Regions from separate parts of the Variovorax sp. VRV01 genome, predicted to be linked through region 1. Evidence: riboswitches for the same ligand, from Rfam matches in the RefSeq annotation. Region 1 holds a riboswitch; the other holds the start of a gene.
The links. A riboswitch is a leader RNA that binds a small molecule or an ion and turns the genes downstream of it on or off. The one in region 1 is predicted to bind cobalamin.

Region 1 (7,261 bases):
CGCGCTCGGCGAGTTGGAGTAATTGTCGACGCCCACCAGCCGGGAACAGGCACCGAGTGCGCAGACCCCTTCGGTCAGCGACGGCAGCAGCGTGACGATGCGCTGCGGCGGCTGCGGCAGGCTCACCGCCACGCCGCGCTCGTCGACCACCTCGATGGCATGCGCGGCCAGCGCGAAGAGGCCAAGCCCAATGGCCGCGGACAAGCATCGAATCCAGCGGGCGGTCATGCAGGTGCCTTCAGGGTCAGCGGCAAGCCGGCCGCCATCAGCGTGACGCGATCGCAGGCGGTCGCCACGTCCTGGTTCATGCGGCCCAGCGCGTCGACGAAAGCGCGGGTTTCGCGGCCGAGCGGAATCACGCCCAGGCCGATCTCGTTGCCCACCAGCACCACCGGTCCGCGCGCCTCGCGTAGCGCCACGAGCAGCATCGCGGCATGCGCCGCCGGCGTGCGCGTGACCGGCTGCGCGGTCTCGCAGCGCAGCGGCATCAGCAGGTTGGTGAGCCAGAGCGTGAGGCAGTCGACCACCACCAGCGTCTCGGGCGAGCTCTGGGTGACGATGGCGCGCGCCAGCTCGACCGGTTCTTCCACGGTCCGCAGGGCGGGCACGCGGCGGGCGCGGTCGGCCTGGTGGCGCACGATGCGCTCCTGCATCTCGTCGTCGTGGGCCTGGGCGGTGGCAATCAGCACGGCGCGCCGCATTCCGGGCGCCTCGGCCAGCCAGTCGGCGGCGCGCTGCTCGGCGCGGCGCGACTTGCCGCTTTTCTGGCCACCGAGGATGAATTCGTGTTCAACGCGCATGCGCATCGGCCTCCGGGGTTTCGCGTTCGAGCTCGATCGGCATCGCGCCGAACAGGCTGGCCGTGGCTTCGGGGCTGGACGCGAACCACGCATGAAAATAGCTCGCCCGCACCGGGCCGTGCACATAGAAGGCCTCTCCGGCGCGGGCGTCCGCGCCCGGCCTGCCGGTGAAGGCCGCCGGCACCAGCGGCGTCTCGCAGCTCGAATAATGAAAGGTGTGGCCGCGCACGGTGTGGTCGCCAAGCTTGAGCTGCTGAGGACCCAGGCCGGCGAGCCGCTTGTGCATCGCCACCCGGCCGGGCAGCAGGCCCCAGAGCGCGTGCGATGCGCCATCGGCCGTCTCCAGTTGCTCGAACAGCGACATCATGCCGCCGCACTCGGCCCAGACCGGCCTGCCCGCGGCCACATGCGCGGCCAGCGCCGCGCGCAGGGAATCGCTGGCGGACAGCGCCTTGGCATGCAGTTCGGGGTAGCCGCCGGGCAGCCAGAGCGCATCGCATGCGGGCAGCGCATCGCCGGCGAGCGGTGAGAAGAACACGACCCGCGCGCCCAGCGCCGCCAGCACGTCGAGGTTGGCCGGATAGATGAAGGCAAAGGCCGCGTCGCGCGCGACCGCGATGGTGCGGCCCTGCAGCAGCGGATCGATGCGCGCCGGCGGCTCGGCCGGGGCAGCCTCGAAGCGTACCAGCGGCCATTCGGCAAGCGGCCGCTTGCCCAGAGGCGTGGCGGCCATCGCGTCGGCCGCCGCATCGAGCCGCGCCATCGCGTCGCCGAGTTCATGCGCGGCGACCAGGCCCAGGTGCCGCTCGGGCAGCTCGAAGCCGGCACCGCGCGGCAGGCTGCCGAGCCACTGCGCCGGTTCGCGCAAGGCCCCCTTCAGCATGCCGGCATGGCGTTCACCGGCCACGCGGTTGGCCAGCACGCCGGCCCAGGGCAGCGCGGGCCGGAAGTTCTGCAGGCCGTAGGCCAGCGCGCCGAAGGTGCCGGCCATGGCCTGTGCATCGATCACGGCCAGCACCGGCAGGCCGAAGCGCTCGGCCAGGTCCGCCGCGCTGGGACTGCCATCGAACAGGCCCATGACGCCTTCGACGATCAGCAGGTCGGCCTCGGCCGCCGCCGCATGCAGCCGCCGGCGGCAGTCGGCCTCGCCGGTCATCCAGAGGTCGAGCGAATGCACCGGCGCGCCGCTTGCAAGCGCCAGCCAGCAGGGGTCGAGAAAGTCGGGCCCGCACTTGAAGACCCGCACGCGCCGGCCCTGGCGCGCATGCAGCCGCGCCAGGGCGGCCGCGACCGTGGTCTTGCCCTGCCCCGAAGCCGGGGCCGCCACCAGCACGGCGGCGCAGGCGTGCGCAGCGACCGGTTCGCTGTTCGCGTCGTACTGGCTTATTGCGGTGTCCACTTCAGGCCGATGTAAGCGTTGCGGCCGCCGGTGGCGTAGCCGCGTGCAAGCGTGTAGTCCTTGTCGCCCACATTGTCGACGCGGGCCACCAGGCCGATGTCGCGCGTGATCTGCGTGCTGGCCACCAGGTTCAGCACGGTATAGCCGCCCAGCGTGCGCGTGTTGGCGGCGTCGTCGAAGCGCTTGCTCGACGATTGCAGCTCGGCGCCCAGCGTCCAGCCGGCAACGCGCCAGTCGGCGCCGAGCGTGCCGTGGCGGCGCGCGCGGCGTGCGAGCAGGTGGTCGGTGTCCAGGTCGCGCGGGTCCTGGAAGTCGAGCGATGCGCGCAATGTCACGTCGCCGATGCGGTGGCCGCCCGACAGCGTCACGCCCTGGTAGCGGGCCCGCGCCGTGCTGGCATAGCAGCCGAAGCTGGAGCGGCAGTTGGTGGCCGAGCCGTCGAACACGATCAGGTTCTCGACGCGGTTCTGGTAGACGACGATGCCCGCATGCGTGCCGCCGTCGGTGTACTGCAGGCCCAGTTCCACGTTGCGGCTCGACTCTGGCTTGAGGCTGGCCACGCCGTATTCGCTGAAGCGCTGGTACAGCGTGGGTGCGCGGAACGCCGTGCCGGCCGAGACGGTGGCGCGCAGCCGCGGCGTGATCGCGTAGCCATAGGCGGCGCTGCCGGTGGCCTTGCCGCCGAATTCGCTGTCGTCGTCATGGCGCACATGCAGCTGGAGCGAATGCGCGCCCTGCACGAAGCCATAGCCGAGCGAGACCGCATCCTGCGAGCGCTTGCTCGAGAACAGGCCGCTGCTGGTGGTGGGTGCATTCTCGAGCGCGTCTTCGCGGCGCTCGAGCGTGGCCGTCACCAGGTGCGGGCCGAAGCGGAACTCGTTCTGGAACAGGTAGCCGCGCAGGTTCGTCTCGGTGCGGTAGAACGATGGCTGGGTCTTGTAGACCGACTGCGAATCGGTCACCTGCACGCGCGTGCTGTAGATGTCGTTCCACTTGGCCGACCACGACAGCCCGGCCGTGCGCAGCGTGTTGTTCGAGATGTCGTTCCTGAAGAGGATCGGCGGCTTGGTCCTGAAGCTCACCGGCGGGTCGTAGCCGGCTTCCATGTCGCTGTACAGCAGCGTGGCTTCCAGCCGCTGGTTCGGCGTGAGCTGGTAGCCCAGGCGCAGGTTGCCGGCATTGCTGCGGTAGCCGTCGCGGTCGGGGCTGGTGAAGCCGTCCTTCGAGGGCGTGCGCTTGTCCATCGGCAGCACGTTGAAGCCCCGGCTTTCCTCGTGGGCCGCGCCCAGCGAGTAGTCGAAGGCACCCGATTTCCCGCTCACGCCCGCCTCCGCCTTGCGCAAGCCATGGCTTCCGAAGCCGATGCCCGCGTAGGGCGCCACGCCCTCTTCGCCGCGCTTCGTGAAGAGCTGGATCACGCCGCCCACGGCATCGGAGCCGTACACCGCGGCGGCCGGACCGCGCAGCACTTCGATGCGGTCGATCTGCGAGAGCGGAATGCTTTCCCAGCCGGCACCGCCGGTCGATTGCGAATCGACGCGCACGCCGTCGATGTAGACGGCCGTGAAGCGCGTCTCGGCGCCGCGGATGAACAGGCTGGTGGTGTTGCCCACGCTGCCGTTGCGCGTGATCTCGATGCCCGGCAGGCGCGCCAGCACGTCGGCCACGCCGACCGCGCCGCTGCGCTCGATGGTCTGGCGGTCGACCACGGACACGTCGCCCACCAGGTCCGACAGCGGCTGCGGCGTGCGGTTGGCTGTGACCACGGTTTCGCCGAGTGCCGGCGCATCCTGCTGGGCATGCGCGACGGCCGGCAGTTGAAGCAGCGCCATGCCGCCGAAGGCGGAGGCCAGCGCGAGCGGCAGGCAGGCAAGGCGGCGGCGCGCAGGCGAACGGCCGAGGGAAAGAAAACCACAGGAAGTCATGAATGGAGCGAACGAACGTCTATGCCCGTCGCCGGCTTCCCCGCCGGCGCTTGGACGCAATGGCTGCCTTGCGCGCCGAACCGAAAATCGATCGCGCATGCGGCAGCCGCCTCGTTGGCCGGTATCCGGGCTGGCAGTGCGACCCCACCGCCTTCCCAGGTGCCTGTTTCAGGGCACCCAGTGGCTTGATGGATGAGGTTGACGCTTGCGGCGTCGACTGCTTGACCGTTGCGGGGGCAGCGCAGGCGGCTTCGGCCTTGTTCCGTTTCCGGAGGGCGTTCACTCCTGCTTCCCGTTGAACCGCGGCGCGTGAACCACGCCGCAGGCACCAACGCGCAGGATTCTAGGGCCTGCGCCGGCACAGTAAGCCAAAAGTTGCGCAGCCTGTGCTTCGCCGGGAAACTACAATCGCCAACCATGCCCGCCTCCAGCCCCATCGACCAGATCGCCGAGCGTGTGGACCGCCTGCTCGTGCGTCATGAAGAGGTGCAGCGCACCAATGCGCTGCTGCAGGAGCAGGTCGAAGCGCTCACGCGCGAGCGCGATGCGCTGAAGTCGCGGCTGGCCGCGGCCCGCACGCGCCTCGATGCATTGCTCGAGCGGCTGCCGGCTGAACCCCCTTCCCAAGATTCCCCCGCATGAAGCAGATTGAAGTTCAGATCATGGGCCAGAGCTATCTGCTCGGCTGCCCCGACGGCGGCGAGGCGCAACTGCGCGAAGCCGTCGAGCGCGTGGACGCGGCCATGTGCAAGATCCGCGATGCCGGCAAGGTGAAGGCGCGCGACCGCATCGCGGTGCTCGCCTCGCTGAACCTGGCTTTCGACCTGGCGGCACAGCAAGCGGCCGCCGCGGCCGCGCCGCTTCCCGTGGCCGCGGCGTCCTCGGCCCCCTCGGCAGATGGCGGGGACGCCGACGCCAAGGCCGCCCAGCTCATTCAGAAACTCGATCAAGCCCTCGCGGGCGATGACCATTTACTCTGAGCGGAAGCACCCGGCCCGTCCGGGGCGTAAAATCCGAACTGTCTGCGGTGCGCGTCGGGCTTAATATTTCCTTGTTCCAATGCTCTCCGGAGCCGGGCTTGGTACATCGCTTGACGGGTGTGATCATCTCGCGTCAGATGAACCCGAAGTCTTGCTGCCCTCGCCCACCTGAACCCTGGTTCAGGATGCGGGTTCGGCGCCCACTTGCAGACACCTTTTTCCGTTCATACGGCCCCTGCATGCGCTGCACGGGGCCGTTGCTTTTTTTCAAGGCTTCGCTGCGTGACTTCCCTGCTCGACCCCCTCCTGATCGCCGAACTGGCCGCACTCGGCCTGGGCACCGGTTTCCTGGCGGGCCTGCTGGGCATCGGCGGCGGGATGCTCATGGTGCCGTTCATCACGATCATCATGGGGCACCGCGGGGTGGCCTCCGATCTCGCGGTGAAGATGGCGATCGCCACCTCGATGGCCACGATCATCTTCACCTCGGTGTCCAGCGTGCGCGCACACCACAAGCGCGGCGCGGTGCGCTGGGACATCGTGCGGCGCCTGGCGCCCGGCATCGTCATCGGCAGCCTGCTGGGCAGCCTGGGCGTGTTCGCGCTGCTCAAGGGCACGGTGCTGGCCATCGTCTTTGCGCTGTTCGTGGGCTTCTCGGCCACGCAGATGTTCCTCGACCGCAAGCCCAAGCCCACGCGCCAGATGCCGGGCACCGCGGGGCAGCTGTCGGCGGGCGGCGCCATCGGCTTCATCTCGGGCCTGGTCGGCGCGGGCGGGGGCTTCGTCAGCGTGCCGTTCATGACCTGGTGCAACATCTCCATCCACAACGCCGTGGCGACCAGCGCCGCGCTCGGCTTTCCGATTGCGGTGGCCAACGTGCTGGGCTACGTGGTGAGCGGACAGTCGGTGCAAGGCCTTCCGGCCGGCTCGTTCGGCTACATCTGGCTGCCCGCGCTCGCGGTCATTGCGGTGTGCAGCGTGCTCACCGCGCCGCTGGGTGCGAAGGCAGCGCACAACCTGCCGGTGAAGAAGCTCAAGCGCGTGTTCGCGAGCATCCTGTACCTGCTGGCGGCCTACATGCTCTGGAAGGGCCTGCAGGGCTGAGCCGCCGCGCGCCTTGAAAGCCCCTCGGCGGCCGGGTGGGATCCGTTGCGAGGCCGCGGCCCCGGCCGTATAACGGGCGCATGAAAATCCTCATTGCTGTCGACGGCAGCGCCTATACGCAGAAGGCGCTCAATTACCTGCTGGCCAACCGCGCGATGTTCGTGGATGGCCATGAGCTGGTCATCGTGCATGTCTGCACCGGTATCTCGGGCCATGTGGCGCGCCACCTCAGCAAGGAGGTGATCGCCGATTACTACGCCGAGGAAAACGCCAAGGTGCTCGACCCCGTGGCGGCCTTGCTTGCGCAGAACAGCGTGAGCAACTACACGATCGACAAGCGCCATGGCCATGCGGCCGAGGAAATCCTCAAGTCGGCGGCGGCTGCGCATGCGCAGCTGATCGTGCTCGGTACCCATGGCCACGGCATCATCGGCCGCGCGCTGATGGGCTCGGTGGCCACCAAGGTGATCTCCGAGACCGACACCTCGGTGCTGCTGGTGCAGTAGCCGGGCTTTTCTCTTCTTTCCCCTCTTATTGCACGCGCTGCTGCCGCCATTCGCGCGGCGCGAGGTGGTTCCCGTGCTGCACGGTGCTGAAGGCCGACGACCAGAGCGACGAATACATCAACTGCCATGCGGGCAGCGGGCTCATGAACGGGCCGGGCGCAGCGTAGCGGGCCCCTCGCTCCGGGGATGCCGTAGGATGCGCGGCCCTACACAAAGGCAAGGACCCGACCATGTGGAGCGATCTCGACAGCCTCGTCGAAGCCTCGATGCAGGAATGGAAAGTACCGGGACTCGCGCTGGCCGTCATCCAGGACGGCGACATCGCCGTGCTCAAGGGCTACGGCGTGCGCGACATCGACACGGGCCTGCCCGTGACCATCGACACGCAATTCCTGCTGTGCTCGATCACCAAGTCGTTCACCGCGGCCGGACTCGGCCTGCTGGTGGACGAACGCAAGCTCGACTGGGACCGGCCGGTGCGCGAGGTGATTCCCGAATTCCGCCTGCACGATCCGGTGGCGACCGAGCGGCTGACCGTGCGCGATCT
Region 2 (7,261 bases), on a different contig from region 1:
TAGTTGACCTTGCTGCCTTTCAGGCTGGCCACGTCGTGCACGATGCGTTCGACCGGCGAGCCGGCCTTCTCGATGAAGCGGCTGTGCGCGAGCAGGCCGCGCCGCGCCAGCAGGTCGATCAGGTCGTCGAGCAGCGGCTTGACCTTCATGAGCACCAGCGTGTCGAAGTCGTCCAGCATCTTCTCGACCGCGGCAATGCCGTAGGCCGCCGGCACGATGGCCACGGTGTCGTCCTGCTCCGAGAGCGGCAGCTGCAGGCGCGCGCAGGCTGCGTTGAAGGAGGTGACGCCGGGCACCACGTCGATGCGCGCGGCCGGGTCGAGCTCGCGCAGCACGCGCGCCAGGTAGCAGAAGCTCGCATAGGTGGAGGCATCGCCCTCGACCAGGAACAGCACGTCCTGCCCGGTCGCCAGCAGCGCCTGCACGGTCTCGGCGGCCTTCAGCCAGTGGCGCGCGAGCTTCTCGGCGTCGTGCGTCATCGGGAACAGCAGCGCCTGGTGCTGCGCGGGCGCCGACAGGCCGGCGCGCAGCGCGATGTCGAGCGCGTAGCTTTCCTTGCGCAGGCTGCGCACGGGGTAGGTCCAGACCGCGTCGGTGCGCGTCAGCAGGGACCAGGCGCGGCGCGTGATCAGGTCCGGATCGCCCGGGCCGAGCGATACGCCGTGGAGCATGCCGGGTGCCGTCATGCCGCACCGCCCGTCAGCACGCGGACCTCAGTCCTTTGCGCACAGACCAGCCACACCGGGTTCTCGGCCGCGAGCCGGTGCATGTGCAGGATCGGCTTGCTGCGCGAGGCCTGCAGCTGCAGCACGTCCCAGCTCGCACCCTGCGCCTTCAACGCCTCGACCGCACCTGCGAGGTTCTCGATGGTCACGAAGTTCATCACCAGCCAGCCGCCCGGACGCAGGCGCCGCAGCACCAGCGCGATGAGCTCGGCCAGTTCGCCGCCGGAGCCGCCGATGAAGACGGCGTCCGGATCGGCCCAGGCCGCCAGGCCCTCGGGCGCCTTGTCGTGCACCAGGCTGTGGTTGCTGATGCCCATGGCCTGCCGGTTGCGCGCGACGATGGCGCTGTCGTCCGCGTTCTTCTCGATCGCGTAGACATGGCCGCGCCAGCACAGCCGCGCCGCCTCCAGCCCGACCGAGCCGGAGCCCGCGCCGATGTCCCACACCACGCTGTCGGCGCGCAGCTGCATGCGCGCGAGCGAGACGGCGCGCACCTCGTTCTTGGTGATCAGGCCCTTCTCGGGATGGCGCTGTTCGAAGCTCGCGTCCGGCAGGCCGAACAGCACCTGCGGCGCGCGCAGCCGGGTGCGCCAGAGCAGCACCACGTTCGGGTCGGCAAAACGCATCTGTGCCGCCGCCGCGATGCGCATGCCGCTGACCACGCGCTCCTCGGGCTGGCACAGGCGCTCGGCCACGGCCATCTCGAAATCGTCGGCCAGGCCCTCGGCCACCAGCATGCGCGCGATGCGGTCGGGCGTGTTGTCGGGGCTGGTGAGCACGGCCAGGCGGTCGTGCTGGCGGATGTCGCGCAACAGTGCATAGAGGCCGTGCGCGGGCGGCGATCCCGGCAGCCAGTCGCCCGCGTCCTTCGCGTGCACCGAGGCGAACTTCATCTCCTGCCAAGGCAGGCCGAGCCGCGCGCAGGCCAGCTGCAGCGTCGACACGTTCGGGATGACCTCGATCGCCTCGATGCACAGGCGTGCGGCCAGGAAGGCCGCGATGCCATGGCACAGCGGATCGCCGGTGGCCAGCACGACCACGCGGCGCTCTTCGGCCTGTGCGGCGCGGATCCATTCGGGCACCTGCGACAGTGCGCCGGTGAGGTCGCGCTGCACCGCGCCGGGTGCGATGTGCGGCGCGAACAGCGCCAGCGTGCGTGCGGCGCCGATCACCAGCTGCGCCTGCTGCAGATGGGCCATCGCGCTGCGCCCGAGGCTCGCATCGCCGTCGTCCAGCACGCCGAGGATGCGGCATTTGTGGGTCATGTTGTTGTCGTTGTCGTTCACGGCGCCTCCGCGATCTTTCGGCCTTCGAAGTCGCAGACCAGCACTTTCAGTTCGAATTGGTCGGGGTAGCGTGTGCGCAGCGTCTGGATGACGCGCTGCGCGAGCGCCGTGTGAAAGGCGGCGCCGAGCCCGAGCGTGTCCATGCGCTCGCCGGCATAGCGCGCGGTCTCGTTGCCGCGGATCGCATCGCACACATCGGGCGGCGCGCCGAGTCCGGCGGCCAGGTCGGCCAGCAGGCCGGTGTCGACCTCTGCCCGGCCGGCGTGGGTGATGGTCTCGCCCTGCGCGATCTTGGTGAGCTTGCCGACCATGCCGCCGATCACCACTTTCCGGATCCCGGCCTTGACCGCGGCGCCCATCGCATAGCGCAGGAAGTCGCCCATCTGCACGAAGGCCGGCTCGGGCAGCTCCGGCATTTCGGCCATCACGAATTTCTCGGTGCGCCCGCCGGTCGTGAGCACGACCACGCCGTGGCCCAGCGTGCCCGCCACCTGCACGCCCTGCACCACGCTCGCGCGGTAGGCGGCGGTGGAGTACGGCTTGACGATGCCGGTCGTGCCCAGGATCGAGATGCCGCCGAGGATGCCCAGGCGCGCGTTGAGCGTCTTCCTGGCCATCTCCTCGCCCTGCGGCACGGAGATGGCGACTTCGAGGCCGACTTCGTCGAGCAGCGTCGCGCCCACCGCGCGCACGTTGGCCTCGATGTTGCGGCGCGGCACCGGGTTGATGGCGGGGCCGCCCACGGCGAGCCCGAGGCCCGGCATGGTGACGGTGCCCACGCCGGCGCCGCCGGCCAGCACCACCTGGCCCGCGAGCTCGGGCAGCAGGCGCACATCGGCCGTGAGATGGGCCTTGTCGGTGCAGTCGGGATCGTCGCCGGCGTCCTTGATGACCATCGCATGCGCGCTCGCGCCGTCGACGCGGCCGTCGTGCACCGCGAAGCGCACGAGGTCGCCGTTGGGCAGCAGGCACTCGACCTCGCCGGGCACCTGCCCCGTGACCAGGCCGATCACCGCCGCGCGCGCCGCCGCGGCCGAACACGCACCGGTCGTGAAACCGGTGCGGGTGCCGCGGGGCGCGCCCTTGTCCATCATGCGGCGTGTTCGCGCGCCTCGGCCAGGCTCAGCAGCGCGTGGATCGCGGCCACCACCAGCGTGGAGCCGCCCTTGCGCCCGCGGATCACGATCCAGGGCACGTCGTTTTCGAGCGCGACCAGGTCCTTCGACTCGGCCGCCGACACGAAGCCCACCGGCATGCCGACCACCAGCGCGGGGCGCGCGCCCTCCTCGTGGATCAGCCGCACGATCTCGATCAGCGCGGTGGGCGCATTGCCGATGCCGACGATCGCGCCGTCGACCAGCCCGAGCCGATGCGCCTTGCGCATCGCCTGCACCGCGCGCGTGGTGCCTTCGGCCATCGCCTGCGAGATCACGTCGGGGTCGCTGATGAACTGGTGCGTGCCCATGCCGAAGTGGGCCAGGCGCGGGGCCGAGAGGCCGACGCAGATCATCTCGACATCGGCCAGCACGCGGCTGGCGCGCGAGCGGATGGCGGCGATGGCGGCGTCGACCGCTTCAGGATGAAAGTCGGTCAGGCCGTTGAAGTCGAAGTCGGCGTTCGCATGGATCATGCGGCGCACCACGGGCCACTGGTCAGCGGTGTAGGCATGCGATGCCACCTCGCGGTCGATCACCGCGAAGGAATCGTGCTCGATGGCACGGCCCGCCGCGGTGAGCTGCTCGGTGACGACGTTGGCCGCCGTGGAAGACGCCGGCTTCATCGCAGCACCGGCACCGGATCGTGCGCATGGGCGTGGCCATGCGCGTGGTCGTGATCGTGGTCGTGATGGTGATCGTGACCATGGTCATGGCCGTGCGCGCCCGCATCGCCATGGTGATGGCCGCCCAGCCCGTGTTCCACCGCGAAGTCGCGGAACTTGCAGCCGTCGCAGGGCATGAGCGCGGCCGGTGCGCCGCGCCGCAGGTCATCCACGCGCTGCTCCAGCAGCGCAAAGATCTCGGGCTCGAAGCCGAAGTAGCGCGTGGAGACAAAACGGATCGTCGGGTATTGCGCCTTCAGGTGTTCGACTTGGCGCGCGATCCGTTCGACCAGCGTGCCGTTGAACAGGTAGTACGGCAGCACCACCACCTGCTTCATGCCCAGCAGGCTCTGGCGCTGCACGGCCCGCTCCAGACGCGGGTAGGTGATGCCCGTGAAGGCAAGGTCGACCAGCTCGTGGTCGGTCTCCTCCATCAGCCAGCGCGCCATCTTGGCCATGTCGCCGTTGGCCTGGCGGTCCGACGAACCCCGGCCCAGGATCACCACGCCGGTGGTGGTCGGGTCGGGCATGTCGAGCGCCTGCATCGCGTCCTTGAGGCGGCGCCGCAGGATCGCCAGGATCGGGTCGCAGGCCGTGAGGTGCGGCGCATAGAGGAACTGCACCATCGGGTACTTGAGCCGGGCGCCGTCGATGGCCTGCGGGATGTCCATCTTCACGTGGCCCGCGGCATTGAGGATGAGCGGCACCACGATCACGCGCCGCGCGCTCTCGGCGGCGCGGCGCAGGCCCTCGCTCATCGTGATCTCGGAGAACTCGATGAAGCAGACCTCGATGCGCCAGCCCGGCTGCCGCTCGCGCCATTGCGCGGCGAAGGCCTCGATCTCGTCGTTGCCGGATTTTTCGCGCGAGCCGTGGCCCACCAGCAGAATGGTTTCTGAGTTCATGGAAGTTCCTGGCGCAGGGTTTCGGCGGGAACGCTCGCGCGCCTGAAGCGGTGCGTGAAGCTCGCGTCGTAGAGCTTGGATTTGGCGAGCGTGGTCCACTGCCGCGCGCCCAGCGTGGGGCTGGCGATGATCATCGACTGGGTCGCGATGCGGGCCTCGCGGCACAGCGCCTGGATAGTCGCCACCGTGCCGCGCACGATCTTCTCTTCGCCGGGCCAGCTCGCCTTGTGGACCACCACCACGGGCGCATCGGGCGACCAGCCGGCGGCCGCGAGTGCGGCCGTGACCTTGCCCAGCAGCGTGATGCTCAGGAAGATGCACAGCGTGCTGTGGTGCGCGGCCAGCGCCTCGAGCGACTCGCCCTCGGGCATCGGCGTGCGGCCTTCGACGCGCGTGAAGATCACGGTCTGCGTGACCTCGGGCAGCGTGAGGCTTTCCACCGCCGCGGCCGCCGATGCCATGGCGGAGGACACGCCCGGCACCACCCCGATCGGCACGCCCGCCGCATCCAGCGGCTGCACCAGTTCGATCAGCGCGCCGTACAGGCCCGGGTCGCCGGTCTGCAGGCGCACCACGGTCTCGCAGCGCGCGGCCTGCGCGATCAGCCAGGCCGACATCTGCTCGAGCGTCATGTCCTTGCTGTCGGCAATGGCGCAGTCCGGATGCGCCCAGCGCATCGCGGCTTCGCTCACCAGCGAGCCCGCGAACAGGATCGCCCCGGCGCGCTCGACGAGGCCGCGGCCCTTGACGGTGATGAGTTCCGGATCGCCCGGGCCCGCACCGACGAACCACACGGTTCCCGGCGCCGGCGCACTGCCTGGAGCGATGGCTCGCTCGTTCATCATGATGATTCCTCCGCGCCCGCCGCGCGATAGATGGTCGGTAGGACCGGGCAGCGGGAGAAATCGGAGGGGCGTCAGTGGATGCGGTTCCGGCGGATGCACACCTGCATCGAGCCGGACGCCATGCGCCGCCCGCCGATCCTCGCCCACCGCAAGGTCATGCGCTGGTCGTCAGGCCGGTCTCCGGGCTCACGAGCGGAAGGCCATCGGCTCTCCAGCAAGACCACCTTCCCATGCCGTTCGCGGCACAGTGGCGCGGGACCGAATCCCGGGGCCTTGCTTCTGACTCGTTTACCGTTGCGGGGGCAGCGTCGGCATTGCGCGGTGTTCTCTCCACCGCCGCGCACCGACTTCCCGTTTCACCCTGGCCACCCCGCCGTTGATACGGGGCGCCAGGACACCTGACAACGCGCGCAAAGTGTATCAGGCGGTCTGGGCTCGATGAACGGCGGAAGGAGCCCCATGCCGGGGAAGGGAAGGCGCATCGGCGCGCTCCATCCGCCGCAGCGCGGCGCTCAGCTCGTCCTGCTCCGCAGGGCCCAGCTCGCGCGCCAGGCGCCTGAACCCGGCCTGGTAGCAGGGCAGCATCAGCGCCGCGGTGAGCGCGTGGACGTCATCGCCGCGTGCAAGGCGCTCATGGCACGCAGCGATGCTCCGATACACGCCGAGCGCCTGCGCGACGCGGGTTTTCCTGCTGCTGTCGTTGCTGCTCTCGATGCTCATCGCCGGCTCCTTGTGGCGCGCCGTGGATGGCGCCGCAAGGCAACTCTATGGATTGGCGGGCGCAGCGGGGAGTAACAAGATCGTCGTGAATCCGGCCCTACTCGACCGCGACCTTGCCCTCCTTGACCAGCCTCGCGAACTTCACCGTCTCTTCGCGGATGCGCGCCGCCATCTCGGCGGAGCTGTCGCCGATCGGCTCGGCGCCGATGGCGCGCATCCGCTCGGCGAACTCCGGCGACTTGATGATCCTGGCCATCTCGGCGTGAAGCTTCGAGGTGATGTCCTTCGGCGTGCCCGCCGGTGCCAGCACCCCGAACCAGGTGCCGATGTCGAAGCCTTTCAGGCCGGCCTCTTCGAGCGTCGGCACGTCGGGCAGCACGGCGGAGCGCTTCGCGGTGGTGACGGCCAGCGCGCGCAGCTTGCCGCCCTTGATGTGCTGCAGCACGGGCGTGATGGTGTCGAAGGACATGTCCACCTGTCCGCCCAGCAGGTCGGTGGTGAGCGGACCGCTGCCCTTGTATGGCACGTGCAGCAGCCTGACGCCGGTGCTGGCCTGGAACTGGGTGCCGATCAGGTGCTGGGCCGTGCCGTTGCCGTTGGAGCCGTAGGTCATCTCCTTCGGCGACGACTTGGCGAGCGCGACCAGTTCGGCGGCCGACTTGGCCGGCGTGAGCGACGCGTTGACCACCAGCACATTGGGCACCATCGCCACCGTGGTGATGGGCGCAAAGTCTTTCTGGAAGTCGTAGGGCAGCTTCTTGTAGACGCTGGTCGCGATGGTGTGGTGCACCGCGCCCATCAGCAGCGTGTAGCCATCGGGCCTGGCCTTGGCGACGTAGTCGGCGCCCAGCGTGGCGCCGGCGCCGGGCTTGCTTTCCACGATCACGGGCTGGCCCAGGGCCTTGGAGAGCGCATCGGCCAGCGCGCGGGCCAGCACGTCGGTGGTGCCGCCGGAGGGGAA

Region 2: linked by a shared signal. The riboswitch ahead of cobM (precorrin-4 C(11)-methyltransferase) and the one ahead of IB278_RS13860 (TonB-dependent receptor domain-containing protein) in region 1 are both predicted to bind cobalamin.

The regions. Positions count from the first base shown of each region.
Region 1 is NZ_JACVBS010000007.1:13,354-20,614, reverse strand. It holds gene IB278_RS13875 (ABC transporter substrate-binding protein) at 1-228, opposite strand, end outside; gene IB278_RS13870 (bifunctional adenosylcobinamide kinase/adenosylcobinamide-phosphate guanylyltransferase) at 225-800, opposite strand; gene IB278_RS13865 (cobyrinate a,c-diamide synthase) at 790-2,199, opposite strand; gene IB278_RS13860 (TonB-dependent receptor domain-containing protein) at 2,184-4,124, opposite strand; cobalamin riboswitch at 4,223-4,472, opposite strand; gene IB278_RS13855 (DUF904 domain-containing protein) at 4,542-4,766, shown strand; gene IB278_RS13850 (cell division protein ZapA) at 4,763-5,104, shown strand; gene IB278_RS13845 (sulfite exporter TauE/SafE family protein) at 5,387-6,208, shown strand; gene IB278_RS13840 (universal stress protein) at 6,289-6,714, shown strand; gene IB278_RS13835 (serine hydrolase) at 6,945-7,261, shown strand, end outside.
Region 2 is NZ_JACVBS010000003.1:290,847-298,107, reverse strand. It holds gene cobI (precorrin-2 C(20)-methyltransferase) at 1-686, opposite strand, end outside; gene cbiE (precorrin-6y C5,15-methyltransferase (decarboxylating) subunit CbiE) at 683-2,011, opposite strand; gene IB278_RS07650 (cobalt-precorrin-5B (C(1))-methyltransferase) at 2,008-3,105, opposite strand; gene IB278_RS07645 (precorrin-8X methylmutase) at 3,102-3,791, opposite strand; gene IB278_RS07640 (sirohydrochlorin chelatase) at 3,788-4,735, opposite strand; gene cobM (precorrin-4 C(11)-methyltransferase) at 4,732-5,577, opposite strand; cobalamin riboswitch at 5,734-5,997, opposite strand; gene IB278_RS07630 (hypothetical protein) at 6,001-6,300, opposite strand; gene IB278_RS07625 (Bug family tripartite tricarboxylate transporter substrate binding protein) at 6,398-7,261, opposite strand, start outside.